Regions from separate parts of the Psychrobacillus sp. FSL K6-1464 genome, predicted to be linked through region 1. Evidence: riboswitches for the same ligand, from Rfam matches in the RefSeq annotation. Region 1 holds a riboswitch; each other region holds the start of a gene.
The links. A riboswitch is a leader RNA that binds a small molecule or an ion and turns the genes downstream of it on or off. The one in region 1 is predicted to bind thiamine pyrophosphate.
Positions count from the first base shown of each region.

Region 2: another riboswitch for thiamine pyrophosphate. It lies ahead of MKX39_RS01125 (YkoF family thiamine/hydroxymethylpyrimidine-binding protein); the one in region 1 lies ahead of thiT (energy-coupled thiamine transporter ThiT).
Region 3: another riboswitch for thiamine pyrophosphate. It lies ahead of MKX39_RS09070 (3-oxoacyl-ACP reductase); the one in region 1 lies ahead of thiT (energy-coupled thiamine transporter ThiT).

Region 1 is NZ_JBBOOP010000001.1:2,911,464-2,916,653, forward strand. It holds gene map (type I methionyl aminopeptidase) at 1-594, opposite strand, end outside; gene thiT (energy-coupled thiamine transporter ThiT) at 642-1,223, opposite strand; TPP riboswitch at 1,289-1,380, opposite strand; gene MKX39_RS14835 (M20 family metallopeptidase) at 1,485-2,570, shown strand; gene MKX39_RS14840 (DUF4870 domain-containing protein) at 2,602-2,934, shown strand; gene MKX39_RS14845 (SGNH/GDSL hydrolase family protein) at 3,249-4,109, opposite strand; gene MKX39_RS14850 (aminopeptidase) at 4,131-5,190, opposite strand, start outside.
Region 2 is NZ_JBBOOP010000001.1:211,282-216,471, forward strand. It holds gene MKX39_RS01100 (VOC family protein) at 1-165, opposite strand, end outside; gene MKX39_RS01105 (DUF1697 domain-containing protein) at 252-755, opposite strand; gene MKX39_RS01110 (energy-coupling factor transporter transmembrane component T family protein) at 798-1,532, opposite strand; gene MKX39_RS01115 (ABC transporter ATP-binding protein) at 1,534-2,910, opposite strand; gene MKX39_RS01120 (ECF transporter S component) at 2,897-3,478, opposite strand; gene MKX39_RS01125 (YkoF family thiamine/hydroxymethylpyrimidine-binding protein) at 3,480-4,061, opposite strand; TPP riboswitch at 4,142-4,248, opposite strand; gene MKX39_RS01130 (2-hydroxyacid dehydrogenase) at 4,470-5,190, shown strand, end outside.
Region 3 is NZ_JBBOOP010000001.1:1,841,197-1,846,386, reverse strand. It holds gene MKX39_RS09080 (hypothetical protein) at 1-301, opposite strand, end outside; gene MKX39_RS09075 (hypothetical protein) at 579-953, opposite strand; TPP riboswitch at 1,166-1,266, shown strand; gene MKX39_RS09070 (3-oxoacyl-ACP reductase) at 1,413-2,165, shown strand; gene MKX39_RS09065 (NtaA/DmoA family FMN-dependent monooxygenase) at 2,245-3,564, shown strand; gene thiM (hydroxyethylthiazole kinase) at 3,650-4,405, shown strand; gene thiD (bifunctional hydroxymethylpyrimidine kinase/phosphomethylpyrimidine kinase) at 4,398-5,190, shown strand, end outside.

The sequences.
Region 1 (5,190 bases):
TAAAACCATTCCTTCTTTTAATATTGTTGGATCCCATGCATCATAATAATTCAATACATGTTGAGGAGCTTCATGAAGTGATTTCCCAATACCATGTCCAGTTAGGTTCATAATAACATGCAAGCCATTATCTTTGGCTTCTCTAGCTACTGCTTTACCAATTTGGTTCAATCGTGAACCTGCTTTAACTTTTAGCATTGCACGCTCAAATGCACTCTCAGCTACAGCACACAACTTCTCTTTCTCTTCATATCCTTCGCCTACGACAAAAGAAATTCCTGTGTCTGCAAAATAACCATCAAGTGATCCTGAAACGTCTATATTCACGATATCACCATCTTTTATAACACGAGCGCCTGGCATTCCATGAGCTACTTCCTCATTAACACTAATACAAGTATATCCCGGAAAATCGTATTCTCCCATTGGTCCAGAAATCGCGCCATGCTCTTTAAATAGCTTTCCGCCGATTTCATCTAACTCTTTCGTAGTCACACCAGGTTTAGTAGCAGCCTTCATTACATCTCGAATTTCTGCAACAATACGCCCTATTTTTTTTAATGCTACTAACTCTTCGTCAGTTTGTACAATCATCTTAACAAGATCCCTTCTTCACTAAATGTATTCTAATCATACCATATTTAGTGAAGATTCGGCAGTGTGAGGCGCGGAGCTTTAACAAATAATATGGAACAAATGAAAGCTGCTACTAAAAATACAGGAATCATATAAGTAGAATTATAGATCAACGAATACAAAATAACATTTTGCTCACCAGCAAATTCACCAAAGAATAGAATACCTGAAGTTACGTGTGCTAAATAACGAAGAAAAGCTGCGATGAACGTTCCCAAGACAACTGCTCTAACCATTTTCATTTTATCCTTTTGTTCAAATGCATGTAAAAACGCAGGTCTCAGAAAACCAGCAAAACCAGCTACCATAAATGCGATGAAATAATCTATTGCTACTTGTGCTATCACTATTTCAAATGATAAGGGAGCTGCGTAAAAACGGCCTGTAACGACTTGTAATACACCTATTAAAAATCCAGTTGTTAAACCTGCTACAATACCACGACGAAAAGCCATTAAAATAACAGGTACTAAAACGAATGTAACTGATCCACCTTGCGGCATTCCAAAGCCGATCATATCTAAAACATATCCTAAAGCTGCAAAAATAGCGATTTCCATTAATATTAATACTCGATTATTCTTCATGACAATCCCCTTTTTTTGACCACAAAAAAAACGACCCCCGGGATAGACCCAGACATCGCGCGATTGTCAGTTTCCATCCACATCCCTACGCAAGTATTAACTTACAGGTTCGAAGGGTACTATCTCAGCCGTATCAACGGCGCCCCTTGTGGTTTGAATTATTTAGTTCGAGTTCATTGTAGCTGAATAGATAAAGTATTGCAACCTTCTTTTGTTCTTTTGTTATACTTGTAAAAACTATACGCGTAAGGGGATGTTTACATGATTACATTATTAAAAGATTTAATACGTATCAAAAGTGACACATTGGAAGGCGCAAATAATGCTTTGTTATTTTGTGAGAATTGGCTAGAGGAACGAGGTATTACTACTACGATCTTAAAGCATGAGGAAAAACTGATGCTTGTGGCAGTAATAGGAGACGGTGATAAATGTATGATTTGGAATGGTCACGTAGATGTTGTTCCAGGAGAAACTTCACAATTTCAGCCTTATATTGAGGGAGATTATTTATATGGTCGTGGAACAGCTGATATGAAAGCGGGAGTTGCAGCGATGATGCAAGCCTTTTATGAGCTATCTAAACAACCTGAAAATCTTGCTCAAAAAATCCAACTACATATCGTAACCGATGAGGAAACAGACGGAGAGACATCCAAATTTTTGGTCGATCAAGGATATATCGGTGACTTTGTTATATGCGGAGAACCTACCCATCTACAAATTGGCTTACAGGCAAAAGGAATTATCCAGTTTGATGTAATACTTAAGGGCAAATCTAGTCATGGCAGTCGTCCTTGGGAAGGAATAAATGCAATTGAACAAGCGTTTCTTTTTGACCAACAGCTTCGCAAACTTTCTTTTTTAACAGCAAGCAATGAGTTCTATGATTATCCTTCCTTAAACTTGGCAAAAATACAAGCAGGAGAACGATATAACGTAGTGCCCGATGAGTGCATAGTAAGTTATGATCTTCGTTACGTACCCGGACAAGATATGCATAGTATTCTTTTAGACCTCCAAACGTTGACGGAAGAATTTCCCAATAGTGAAATACAAGTGCACACTACCGCTCCTGCAGTAACAACTGAAGCTATTAACCCATATATCGAACGTATTGCTCAGGTCACTTCACAGTTTATAGGAAAACCTGCTGTGTTATTTGGGCAGCATGGAGCAGCTGATGCTCGCTTTTATGCAGAAACTGGAGCAGGCGCTATTGAGTTTGGACCAAGTGGTGGGGATTGGCATGGTGAAAAAGAATATGTATCTATTTCCTCTACGGAAACTTATAAAAACATCTTAGTCTCCTTAGGTAAAAGTGAGAAAAATATCATAATTTCGTAGGATATATTAGAAAGAATAGAGGTGATATAAACTGGATAATCCAAGAATTTTATCAGCACTTTCCTATTTTAGTGTTTTGTTTGCCCCCTTTTTATTGCCCATCATCGTTTATTTTGTCTCACAGGATTCTGAGGTTAAATATCATGCAAAAAAATCCTTAATCTCTCATATCATACCTGTTGTTTTATTAGTAATTTTGTTCATTAGTATCTTTTCAAGTTTTATGCCTTTTACAACTGGATATAATGAACAGCCTACCCTTTGGATGGCAGTGGGACCTTTAATACTAATCGGTATATATATGCTTGTGTATGTTATAGTAATGGTTTGGAATATTGTTCAAGGCATTAAAGTATTAAGATAACGTTTATTTATAGGCTCTTAAGGGTACATAATTATTAATAACGAAAGCCAAGGAGCGATTATGATGAAAGTAAAAAACTTAGTTAAAACAGCAATTAAATTTGCACCAATTGTTTATCCCATTATCCGCAAAGTGTTAAAATCTAAAAAAACTACTCGCTAAAAAACTGTCCTCCTAAATAAGGGGACAGTTTTTTTAGTATAGGAGGTGCTTTTGCGCAGCACTCATCAGTAAACTTGCAACTTTCTACCCCTATTTAAGCAACTTCCCCCAAGCGTCAATACAGCTAAGCATTTGGAAAGGTAAGCAACATGCTATATTAGTGGCTTCAATTCTGTTAATGAGTAGTAGTTGTCCATTCCCTCTGCCTTAGCTACAGGAGATTTTCCTTCTTCTTTACTAGCATTCAGAATTTGTTCAAACGATAGTGGATTCGGTGCTGGCAACTCACTTTGGGTCACAAATATTCCCTTGTTGTACTGTGAAAAAAATGCATTTGCCATAATACGATAACCTTCCATCGTTGGATGGACATCTGCAGGATTTGGTAATAATGTCGTTGCATTAACTCCAAATGTCTCTTCTACTGACACATAAGTTGCTCCATTTGCCTCTGATTGTTTTTTTAATATAAGCTGCAAACGGTCTAACTCTTTTTTAATACCACTCTTTTGCGACTCTCTGACATGAGGATAAGCAAAATAATAACCCATGACATAAATTTTTGCTTTTGGTGTTAGTACTTGCACTTCTTTAATAATCTGCGCTATATTTTTTCGCGTATTATTTAAAGCAAAATCAGCTGAAATTTGTTGATATGCTACAGAACCACTCGTTGAATTCACTTGTACCATTTGTAGCAAATCATTTGCTCCTGCGGATATCGTAACTAACGTAGCCTTCTTCAGCAACTCTTTCGCTTCATCTGTCTGAATACTCTCAAGAACATCTGCTGTTGTATATCCTGGAAATGCTAATGCTTTTGAATAGAAAGCCAGCTGTCCTGTTGTAGTTAGTTTCTGAGCGATTAAGTCTGTATAACCAGTATCGATGGCACGATTTGGTGTTTGACCGGCTGCCAAAGAATCGCCAAGTGCTATATAGACTTCAGTTCCCTTTGCATCTACTGTGATAGAGCCAAATGAGATAAACAGAATGATTAAAGTACCAAGCATTTTTTTCAAACTACTCACTCCTTAAAAAGCCCATGCTCCTTTTTTGAATATAGGCTCCATTGATCCATCTGCTAATTCTCCCATAATATCCATGTCGCCACTACCAATCATAAAGTCTTCATGCACAATGGAGGTGTTAATACCCATAGCTTCTAATTCACTATGAGTTAAGCCACGAGCACCTTCCACACAGGTAGGGTATGCTTCTCCAATTGCAAAATGGTTGGAGGCATTTTCATCAAATAAGGTGTTAAAGAATAATACATTCGAAGCGGAAATAGGTGATTCATGTGGCACTAAAGCAATCTCGCCTAAATACTTTGCTCCCTCATCTGTTCCAATTAACTCTTGCAATAGTTTCTCACCAGTTGCAGCTTTAATAGAAGTAATCTTCCCATTTTCAAAAGTCAAAGTAAAATCATCTATTACATTTCCTTGATAAACAAATGGCTTTGTATTTTTCACGTAGCCATTTACACCTGTTTTAAGTGGTGCAGTATATACTTCTTCTGTTGGCATATTTGCTATAAATGGTGTGTTTTGACCATTTTTACTAGCTCCGGACATCCAAATATGTTCTTTTGGAAGTTCCACTTGAATATCTGTTCCTTCTGCTTTATAGTGTAGCTTTTTGAAATGCTTATTATTTAGTAGTGCCGCTCTACTTTCCAAGTTATCAATATGTTCTTTCCACTGTTGAACTGCTGTGCCTTCGCCGATGCGCACAACTTGGAATATTAACTCCCAAAGGGCTTGCATTTGTTCTTCAGGCTTCAGATCAGGGAAAACTTTGGCAGCCCATTTCTCTGAAGGCATTGCAACGATGGACCATGTAATTACATCATTCATCACAGCTTTTCGATAATTTTCTAACGCTTTCCCACTTGCCTTTTGAAAGCTTGAAATACGGTCAATCGAAACACCTTCTAGTAGATCTGGGTTATCCGCGTCAATCCATAATAATGCGCCTTTATTTTCGATTAACTCGTCGCGCTGCATAGCAGCCCACTTAGGAAATTCATGGAACGCTTCATCTGGAGCAAAATCATAAAATGCGCGTGCATTTACTTCATCTGTATAG
Region 2 (5,190 bases), 2.7 Mb from region 1:
ATAAGAGCCGAAACCAAACCAAACGCCACCCCGTTTTTTTAGAAGTGCAGGTTTTTCTACTTCCGTAAAACCTAAAATTTCCCTGTAAAATTTTCTTGCGATAGATTCAGAATCCTTTGGAGCTGCTAATTGAACGTGATCGATTGATTGAAATACAAATGACATCGTTAATCCCTCCTTATACTTTCATTGTATGGGAAAGATAGTTATAAGAATAATTTATAAAATTCATCATTATACATAAAGAATACTTATGACATTTTTGCAATTATTTTGTTAACCGTATTTTTATTGCGAGCTGTGGAGGGAATCCCGAGTTTACGCTCAAAAAAAGCATTCGTAAACTTTGTTTGATGATAGGTTTTAGAAAGACTAATAATCACGTTTCGGTTTTTCCAAACAACAAATTCATCATCTATTAAACCTACAAGCATTTCTTGTTGCTCCTCCGAAATTTCCTGTGTTAAAAACATCACATACACTTGGTCTTTGTAAAAGATAGGATGCTGCTGAATCTCTTCCAACTCTTCTTTTGAACGGATTGTTACAGGTATTTCAAATCCATAAGATTCTAGAAGAGCTACCTCTAAAGAGGGGCCATCAATAACAGACTGTTCCACTATTACGTTTCCAGTCTGAATATAGGTTTGTACATTTTCATAACTCATCTCTTCAAAAAGAGATTTTAAGGATTTCATATCTACCTTATTTTTAGCACCGAGATTGATCCCTCGTAGCAATATTACTGATGGCATCCAACAACACTCCCAACTGTTTTAAGAAATTCTACTTCTATTTTAACCAAGCCAGAAGGAGTTCGTACAGCTTAAAACTAATACAAATAAAAATAGTACTCCTAAAAAAGCATCTACTTTATCAACTAAGATCTCATGAAAGAAACCACCTCTCCGTTCTCCTGTAAAGCCCCTTGCTTCCATGGCAAATGCTGATCGCTCGGCTTTACGGACAGCACCCGCAAGCAAGGGAATAAGGACTAGGCGAGTATCCAACAAACGCTGTAAGGCATTTTTTTTCTGAACAATTCCTCTCAACCGTTGTGCCTGCTGAATTTGTATAAATTCGTCTTTTATAACTGGTAAAAACTGAAAGCCTACTAAAATGCCATAAGCTATTTTAGGGGATAGTTTTAATTGTTGCATTAAACTTAATATGAACGTAACGGGATTAGTTGTTAAAGCAAACAATAGAGACAAACTTGAAAAAGCTAAAACACGGAAGCTCAAAGAAAGTGCATGGTGTAGCTGGAGTTCTGTCACATGAACAGACCCGATTGACCAAATGATAGGACCGACCGTTTCCTTAGCAAATACAAGTGTCGTCCAAAAATAACCAAAAGACATTATAAAAAATGGAATCATAAAGAATAGCCACTTCTTCCAATCAGTTTGACTGAACAATATTTGCATTAAAAGTACACCAGCCCAAAATAGAAGGGGGGTCACTGGATCAAAGAAAAAAGCCATCGTGAACATGCACACAGTGATTAAAACAAACTTCACGGAAGGATTCATTCTATGCAAAAGACTTCTCACATTGCATCAGTCCTTTCGGTGGGAGTAAATGATGCTCCAGTAATAACTTTTCGTTCTCCCAAACGGCTAACGCAGGAAACTTCCCAGTTAAACTACCATCCTCCATCAATATAATAGAATCTGCTAGACAATAGGCGAACTCCATATCGTGCGTAACGATTAAAAATGTAGTGCCATCATGAGCACGCTCATCTATTAGTTGATATAGCTCTGATAATGCGGCAGCATCCTGACCTGAGGTAGGTTCATCCATTAAAATTACTTCTCTCCCATCACAAAGCATTGCGGCAATGGCTACCCTTCGTTTTTGACCATGACTAATAGAAAAAGGATGTGAAGCAGCAATGTCCATTAGTTTTAATCGCTGCAACATGTTATCCACACCATATCCACCGCCATATGCCACTTCATCTTGAACAGTCTTAGTAAGAAACAAAAACTCAGGTGATTGCGGAACATAGCCTAAGAACGTCGGTTCTACTAATCCATTTCTAGGAATCAAATGACATAAGGCCTTTAATAAAGTTGATTTACCACTACCGTTAGGTCCAGCAAGAATGGTAATTTCTCCGCGCTGTAAAGAAAATGAGGCGGGCTTCAAAAAAGTTTTTGTCTCTATTTCTGTTGCTTGAATGGAAATATCTGGTTTTATAGAAGTCATTCTTTTAGGAAGTATGGATGGTTCATCGCTTTCGCTCAAAGGAATGATCCTGTCAAAAAAATCTCCCCATAAGTCCAAGCGATGTTCAATTGCAACAATTGTCATTTGCCGATTTTGCTGTAGCTGATCCAACCATTCTATATATCTTTTAGCTGTATAAGGGTCCAAATGAGCGATTGGTTCGTCTAACAGCAAAATCTCGGGCTCCATAATAAGTGCACATGCAGTAGCGATTTGTTGCTTCTGCCCACCTGAAAGCTGTTGAATAATAGAATATCGAAAGTCAGTTAAATTTGTGAGAGCAAGTACCTCTCTTATTCGATTCTCCATCTCTTCACGTTTCACCTGCAAATTTTCTAGCGTAAAAGCAAGCTCCTCTTCCACTGTTTGCATACAAAATTGCGCATCTGGATCCTGAAAAACGGTAGCAATTCGATGATTTATTTCCCCGGCAATGAATGTCCGACTATCCTTCCCAAATAGCTCAATATTGCCCGTTAAAATACCATCGCAATTATCGGGATATAATCGATTGCACAAGTAAAGTAGTGTCGTTTTTCCACAGCCGCTAGGACCAGTTAACACAACCCTGGAACCTTTTTGTACTGCAAATGAAAAGTCAGTCAAAGTCCATTTTTCCTCATCTGGATATCGAAAGCTGACCTTCTCAAACGAAATGACGTCATGCACGAGCATCACCTTTTTTCGGTCGTGAAATAGCGTATCCTCGAAGAGAGCCTGTTGCTAGTAAGCCATCGGCAACCGCTTTACCTCCAACACCAGCAAGGAGAGCTCCACTCAATATGCGAATGCCAAGCATCAGCGCAACATAACCAGTACTGAATACCGTAAAGCCACCTAACAAATACCCGTAGGCAAAACTAAATACCGAAGATCCCACACCCGCTAGGATTAGAATCCAAATATCAAAGCGTTTGTATCTAGTTGCAGCAAATACTGCTTCTGCCCCTAAGCCCTGAATAACACCTGATAGAATTAGTCGGGGTCCAACGGCATTTCCTAACAACACCTCAATGGCAGCGGCGATTGTTTCTGAAATAACTGCAGCACCTGGCTTTCGAATAATATACATACTAATAATAGACACGATAAACCAAATCCCAAAAATCCATTCATATGCAATCGGACCTATAAATCCAGCCCAAATATTACCGACATGCAAGAACAATAAATACACAATGCCAAATACAACGGCAAGTAAAGACATTAACACGATTTCTTTTAGCTTCCATGATTTCAGCATGTTAACGACCTCCATGAGAGGGGCTGTTAATACTCATAGAAACGGTCATAACCAAATGCTTATGCTCATCTGAGCGGGCATTCGTGAATGCTTCTTCATAAAACGCAAACACATCATGAATATCTCCATGAATACCACTCGCATAATGCATGGAATCATTAAACACACCTTGTGCTTTAGCACGATCCACTTCACGGTAAATAATGTCCATATAACTCGGGTTATTCATCGGGTATAGAGCAAATTGAGAAGATACATATTGTTTTGTTATATCTGTGTTGGCAATTATATCGCCTTTGTCTAGATAGACATCTCCTGCAGAATCACCGGGGCAACCAGCGGAAAAAGTACCGGACAGTGCAATATGTTCTCCTGTTTTAGCAGCATGCAATGTAATTGCTTTTGCCACATTAAATACATGTACTTGTTTGCCACGAATAACCGTCGACACATCATCTGTGTGCATCCACACATTCGTCGCATCCGTCTCCTTCAAAGCACCTTTAATCACTTTGATAAAATCATTTGTCATCGGATGTAACGAAAAACGAAATCCGATAATTGGGCTCAATCCACACTCCATTTAAAAAACCTCCCTGTATTTTTTCATAAAAAAAGACCACATCCGTGAAGATGCAGCCACTTATCCAATACAAAAATATTAGGGAAGTCACCGCACTTCCTCACGCAGGTATTATCCTGATCGAGTTTTAAGGGATCGGAGCAAAATGCTCGCATCTCAGCCAAAGTGGGCACCCCTAGTGCGCAAAACGGTATGTAGTTTTTAATATGCCCAAAGTATAACGTAGCTATTTGAAGTTGTAAATATGTTTGCAAAATTTCCTACTTTCGTCCATGCTTTATCTAACCCGATTGTTTGAGGGCTGGGTGAATCATAATGGATATTTGGAGAAACACCGGAATGTTGGGGATAATCACCCGAAAGCACCAGAGAAACACAAGAATCCATAACTCGAGGGAGGATAAAGTTTTGAAGAAAATATACATAACTCGTAAACTACCCGAAGAAATCATTGAGCCTTTAAGAAAAAAGTTTGATGTACAAATGTGGCATAGCGAAACTATTGGAATGACAAATGAAGAAATAATAACAAATGCTAAAGACGCGTACGCTCTATGGACGATGTTATCCGATAATATCGATCGTACACTAATTGAAAGCCTTCCAAATTTAAAAGTAATTAGTAATTTTGCAGTGGGCTATAACAATATAGACATAGAGGCAGCAAAAGACCGTAGTATTGTCGTAACAAATACTCCGGGAGTATTAACAGAGACAACAGCAGACTTAGCATTTGCTTTACTATTAGCAACTGCTCGAAGAATAACAGAAGTAGAACAAGAAATTCGTTCGGGTAACTGGGATTCCTGGTCACCAATGCAATATACAGGAATGGACGTTTTCGGTGCAACACTCGGTATTGTAGGAATGGGACGTATAGGGGAAGCGGTTGCTAGACGTGCGAAAGGCTTTGATATGAATGTGTTATATCATAATCGCTCTAGAAAACTAGATGCAGAAGAAACGTACGGCTTTACTTACGCGGAATTAGACGAATTACTTAAGCAATCTGATTTTGTCATTCTATTAACTCCACTTACACCTGAAACAAAGGGACTTATAGGGGAACGTGAACTTAATATGATGAAAGAAACTGCAGCAATTATTAATGTCGCACGAGGTGGCATAG
Region 3 (5,190 bases), 1.1 Mb from region 1:
TTACTTCATGTTGAATGTTCCCTTCTTCGAGCCTGCCCTTTCCTTTAAAACTCGCATCCGTAACTTTTTGCTCGCTCTTAGCTATGCTAGTGGAAACTATGTAATCAAATGTTTCCGGAGGATCCCCTTCACCGATATAGTCAATAATGTAGCTGGCTGTTTGTGATTTCCCATCATCCACTGCTTTATATTTTACTAACCAATGGTCACTTTCTCCTTCAAAGTGCAACGTGCTAACACCAATTACAGCACAACCAGCGAGTAGCATGAACAAGAATCCCATCGCAATCTTCTTCACCATTTTCCACACCTCCGTTCATTTAAATTTATACTGAATATAAGTAATTACCTGCTGTAAATTCTTTATTGTAATCAAATATTCACCTACTTTGTATTGCCATCTTTAACACTTCTTTTACAAAATGGCTATTTACTTAAATACGTTTGAAAATAAAATGAGTTCCAATTTCAATAAAATTTACATTTAATAATTTATTTTTTCTTTTTGACTAGTCGAGATCCTCTCTACAATTCATTTTAAGTTATCCATTTATTATTAGTCTTTTTCTCCATTAGAATTATATAAAAAACCACCTAATAGAGGCCCAGGATATCAATAGAAAAATGCTCGATATAGCGAAGAAATACGAAATAAACTGTCTACTTTCTTGATTTTGCAGTTTTTTATAAGCTTTATAAGAAATTTCCCCCATAGCGCACCTTAAACCATTTTCATTTGGTTCTACACTAATTAGTAATCCTTCACTGTTTTCTAAATTTACCCTTGTAATTAGTGGTATCTCTTCTCTGAAACTTTTCATTGTAAAATCTGATATCCCAACATTTTTCTCATCAATAAAATCCAAACTTACTGGTTTATATATAGAGTTATTAATTATCTTATCGCTGATCAAAAAAGCTTGTTGTTCGATTATATTAGTTGAAATACACATAGTTTCACCTCATTATTATATTCAAATCATGTTCCAAAGGTACTTAAATACATAAAATAGAGAAAGCTTCATAAGTAATTTTATATATGCTATACAGATTCAAGCCCAGTTATTGTGAGAAAAATGGCTTGATTATTTTAGCGATGCCTTAACACCTAACAAACAAGACTTGACATAAAATTCTAAAAACTATACATTGAGAGTAACTTAAATATAATCACTAGGGGTGTTATTTAACTGAGATGAGTATTTACTCAAACCCTTTGAACCTGAACTAGTTAATACTAGCGGAGGAAAGTGTAGATTCTAATACATAATAGCAGGCTGATGATGCCTAATTTTTACTATGCAATTATTTGTATTTGCGCAACTTTCCTAAAGGAAGGTTGCGTTTTTTTATTATATCTATCACTTTATCATTTAAGTTTCAGCAAAACTAACAGCATGGGAGTGGTTATGATGAACAGAACAGTATTGGTAACGGGCAGTAGTAGAGGTTTGGGATCAGCTATTGTAAAAGAATTGGCACAACAAGGATTTAAAGTGGTTATTAACTACTATAAAAGTAAAGATGCCGCTGAAAAGCTTGTTTCTATACTAGGTAAAGATAATGCAATTGCAATTTGTGCAGATGTCACAAATCGGGCAGAAGTCGATGCCTTGGTAAAGAAAGCAACCGAATATTTTGGTCAATTAGATGTTGTAGTCAACAATGCATTGGTAGGTTTCAAATTTGATCCAAACAAACAGAAATCCTTTACAGAACTTACTTGGGAGGATTATCAAAAACAACTAGACGGCACTTTAAAAGCCGCATTTAATGTAGTCCAAAGCGTTATACCTCAATTTATTGAACGACGAAATGGAAGTATTATAAGCATTGGTACCAATTTGTATCAAAACCCTGTTGTTCCTTATCATGAATATACAACAGCAAAGGCTGGACTAATTGGTTTTACGCGAAATATCGCCGCTGAACTGGGACAATTCGGCATAAGAGCAAATGTAGTTTCAGGTGGATTATTAAAAACGACTGATGCCAGTTCTGTTACAACTCCTGAAGTATTCGATTTAATTGCTCAATCAACGCCTTTGAAGAAAGTAACTAGTCCCGAAGATGTAGCCAATATGGTCGCTTATTTATCTTCAGAAAATGCTGATGGTATTACAGGTCAGAATTTAACAGTAGATGGCGGTTTGACAATGAACTAGTAACTTAATTTACAATAGATAGTCTTACAAAAATAGACGATTTAAGCAGTCACTCATGACATAGGTAGAGGAGTAGCTAATGAAAGGAAATCAAAGAAAACAAATCCACTTAGGCGTATTGCTGTATGGATGTGGACATCATCAGGCTGCTTGGTTAATGCCTGATTCAAGCATTGAATGCATCGGGAACATTTCTTATTACCAATCCTTAGCACAGTTAGCTGAAACGGGTTGCTTTGATGCGGTGTTCTTTGCCGACAATCAATCATTCCCTGCCAACGACCCAAATGAAATGCCAGCATTTTGGTTAGATCCAGTGGTCAATTTAACTGCTATTTCTCAAGTGACAAATTATGTGGGATTAGTTTCAACAATCTCAAGTACCTTTTCGAATCCTTACACTGCTTCGCGACAACTGTTAAGCCTAGATCACATTACAAACGGACGTGTCGGGTGGAATCTCGTTACCTCAATGAGGGACGAGGAAGCATTAAATCATAGTATGCCGGAACTGCCTTCTCATGATAAACGGTATGAAAAGGCCGAAGAATTTGCTGCTTTAATGAATAAACTATTTCTATCATGGGACAGCAAGGAGATTCTATATAATCGAGCAGAAAAACAGTTAATCAATCCTGTTAATATACAACCTGTTGACCACAATGGGACCTATTTTAAAGTGATGGGCCCATCCACGACGCCAAAAAGCCCTCAAGGCAAACCAGTAGCCATGCAAGCAGGGGCATCTAAACAAGGGATTGCATTAGCTGTGAAATATGCAGATGCCGTCTATTCAGTGTCATGGAACTTAAACCAAGCGAAAAAGTACCGCAAGAAGTTGGATGAACAGGTTAAGCAATACGAAGACTGTAATCGACATATTAAAGTATTCCCAGGCTTAGTCACTTATGTAGGGCGTACTCATGAAGAAGCGCTTACCAAAAAATCAGCGTTAGATGAGAAATTACCTGTAGAAACGGCTTTAAAACAGTTGAGCTTCTTTCTCCAGCAAGATTGTTCTAAATGGGACATTGAACTAAAAGTACCTCCATTACCTCCGGCAGAAGAATTTATGGGTCCGGTTGGACGATACGAAACAATATTAGAAATTATTAAAGATACTCAACCTACAGTAAAAGAACTCTTAGGATACCTTAATGCAGGTGGCGGACATTTCACGCTGATTGGTACTCCTGAGAAAATTGTGGATCAGATGGTGGTTTGGATTGAGGCGGGTGTAGCAGACGGATTTAATCTTATGCCTCCTACATTGCCTGGTAGTTTAGAGGACTTTGTTGAACTCATTGTTCCTGAAATGCAAAAAAGGGATATTTTCAGAAAGCAATATGAGGGGCATACCCTCCGTGAGCATTTGGGGTTACCAATAGGAATTAGTTAAGTTGGTCCATGATCCACCAGGAATCACTATTTACGGCATCAAGATTGAGAAAGACAATCTTGGGATGTGGAAGGGGAAGTTGTTGATGAATGTATCTATACGTGAACAATCACCAATCGTACATTGTATGACAAACAAAGTCGTGGCGAATTTTCAAGCCAATGGATTGCTTGCTATTGGAGCATCACCGATTATGGGAGATGAAGAAAGAGAAGTGGAAGAACTAGTCACACTCTCCAATGTTCTCTCATTGAATATTGGCACTATAAATGAACGAACGTACAGCAGTATGCTAGTGGCTGGAAGAGTTGCAAATCAAATAGGAATCCCTGTAGTGCTTGACCCCGTCGGAGTGGGAGCTACTCGATATCGTCTTCAAGCGGTGGATAGACTTCTAGATGAAGTCAAAATAAATTTAATACGATGTAATACTGGTGAACTGGCGTCACTTATGAAAAAAGAATGGGCTTCCAAGGGAGTAGATTCAGGGAACGGACAACTTGATCGAAAAGAAGAGGCTATGGCTTTAGCTAGACAAAAAGAGTGCATAGTAGTTGTGACAGGAGAAGAAGACATTGTGACGGATGGAAGTTGTTTGAAGACAGTAAGAGCAGGGCACGTTCGAATGACAACAGTAACTGGAACAGGCTGCTTACTGAGTAGTATTTTAGGAGCTCACCTTGCCTTGACATCTAAAAACCATGTAGAACTTTTGAGTAGTGCTTTGTACGAATATGGAGCGTCAGGAGAAGAGGCTGCAGAGAAAACAGAATATTCCGGGGCATTTCAACAAGCTTTTCTTGATCGATTAAGTGCAAGAGGATGGAGATACGATGTCTGATTCAATGCCATGTGTTTTAACGATTGCAGGTTCTGACTCAGGTGGAGGAGCCGGGATACAAGCAGATATAAAATCTTTTCAAGAACGAGATGTATTTGGAACGAGTGTTATTACAGCAATCACTGCTCAAAACACTTGCGGGGTGCAAGGTGTCTATCCCGTAGAAGCAAAAGCTGTCCATCAACAGCTCCAATCTGTTGGAGAGGATTTCTTCATTTCAGCAGTTAAAACTGGGATGCTCTTTAACACAGATACAATCGTTCTTGTCGCGAATGCAATATCAGAGTACAGGTGGAAAAATATCGTCGTCGATCCCGTGATGGTTTCAACAAGTGGACATATCTTGTTAGAGGAGGAAGCGATTGATACCTTGAAAACGAAACTCTTCCCTTTAGCACGTATCGTCACACCAAACATACCAGAAGCTGAGCATCTAACAGGATTAAAAATTGAAAAAGATATAGATATTTTAAAGGCTGCAGAAAGAATTTTATCGATGGGTGTCAAATCGGTGCTTATCAAGGGTGGTCATAAAAAGGACGAATATGCAGAAGACGTATATGTTGACGAAAAAGGCGTATGTATCCGTTTCAGTTCAAAGCGAATCGATACAAAAAATACGCACGGAACAGGCTGTACCTTCAGTGCAGTCCTCACAGCTGAATTGGGTAAGAGAAATAATATTGATGAAGCATTGATGACCTCCAAAAGATACATTCAATCTGCAATCGAAAACGTTATCTCATTCGGACAAGGGCATGGTCCTACTAACCACGGAGCCTATA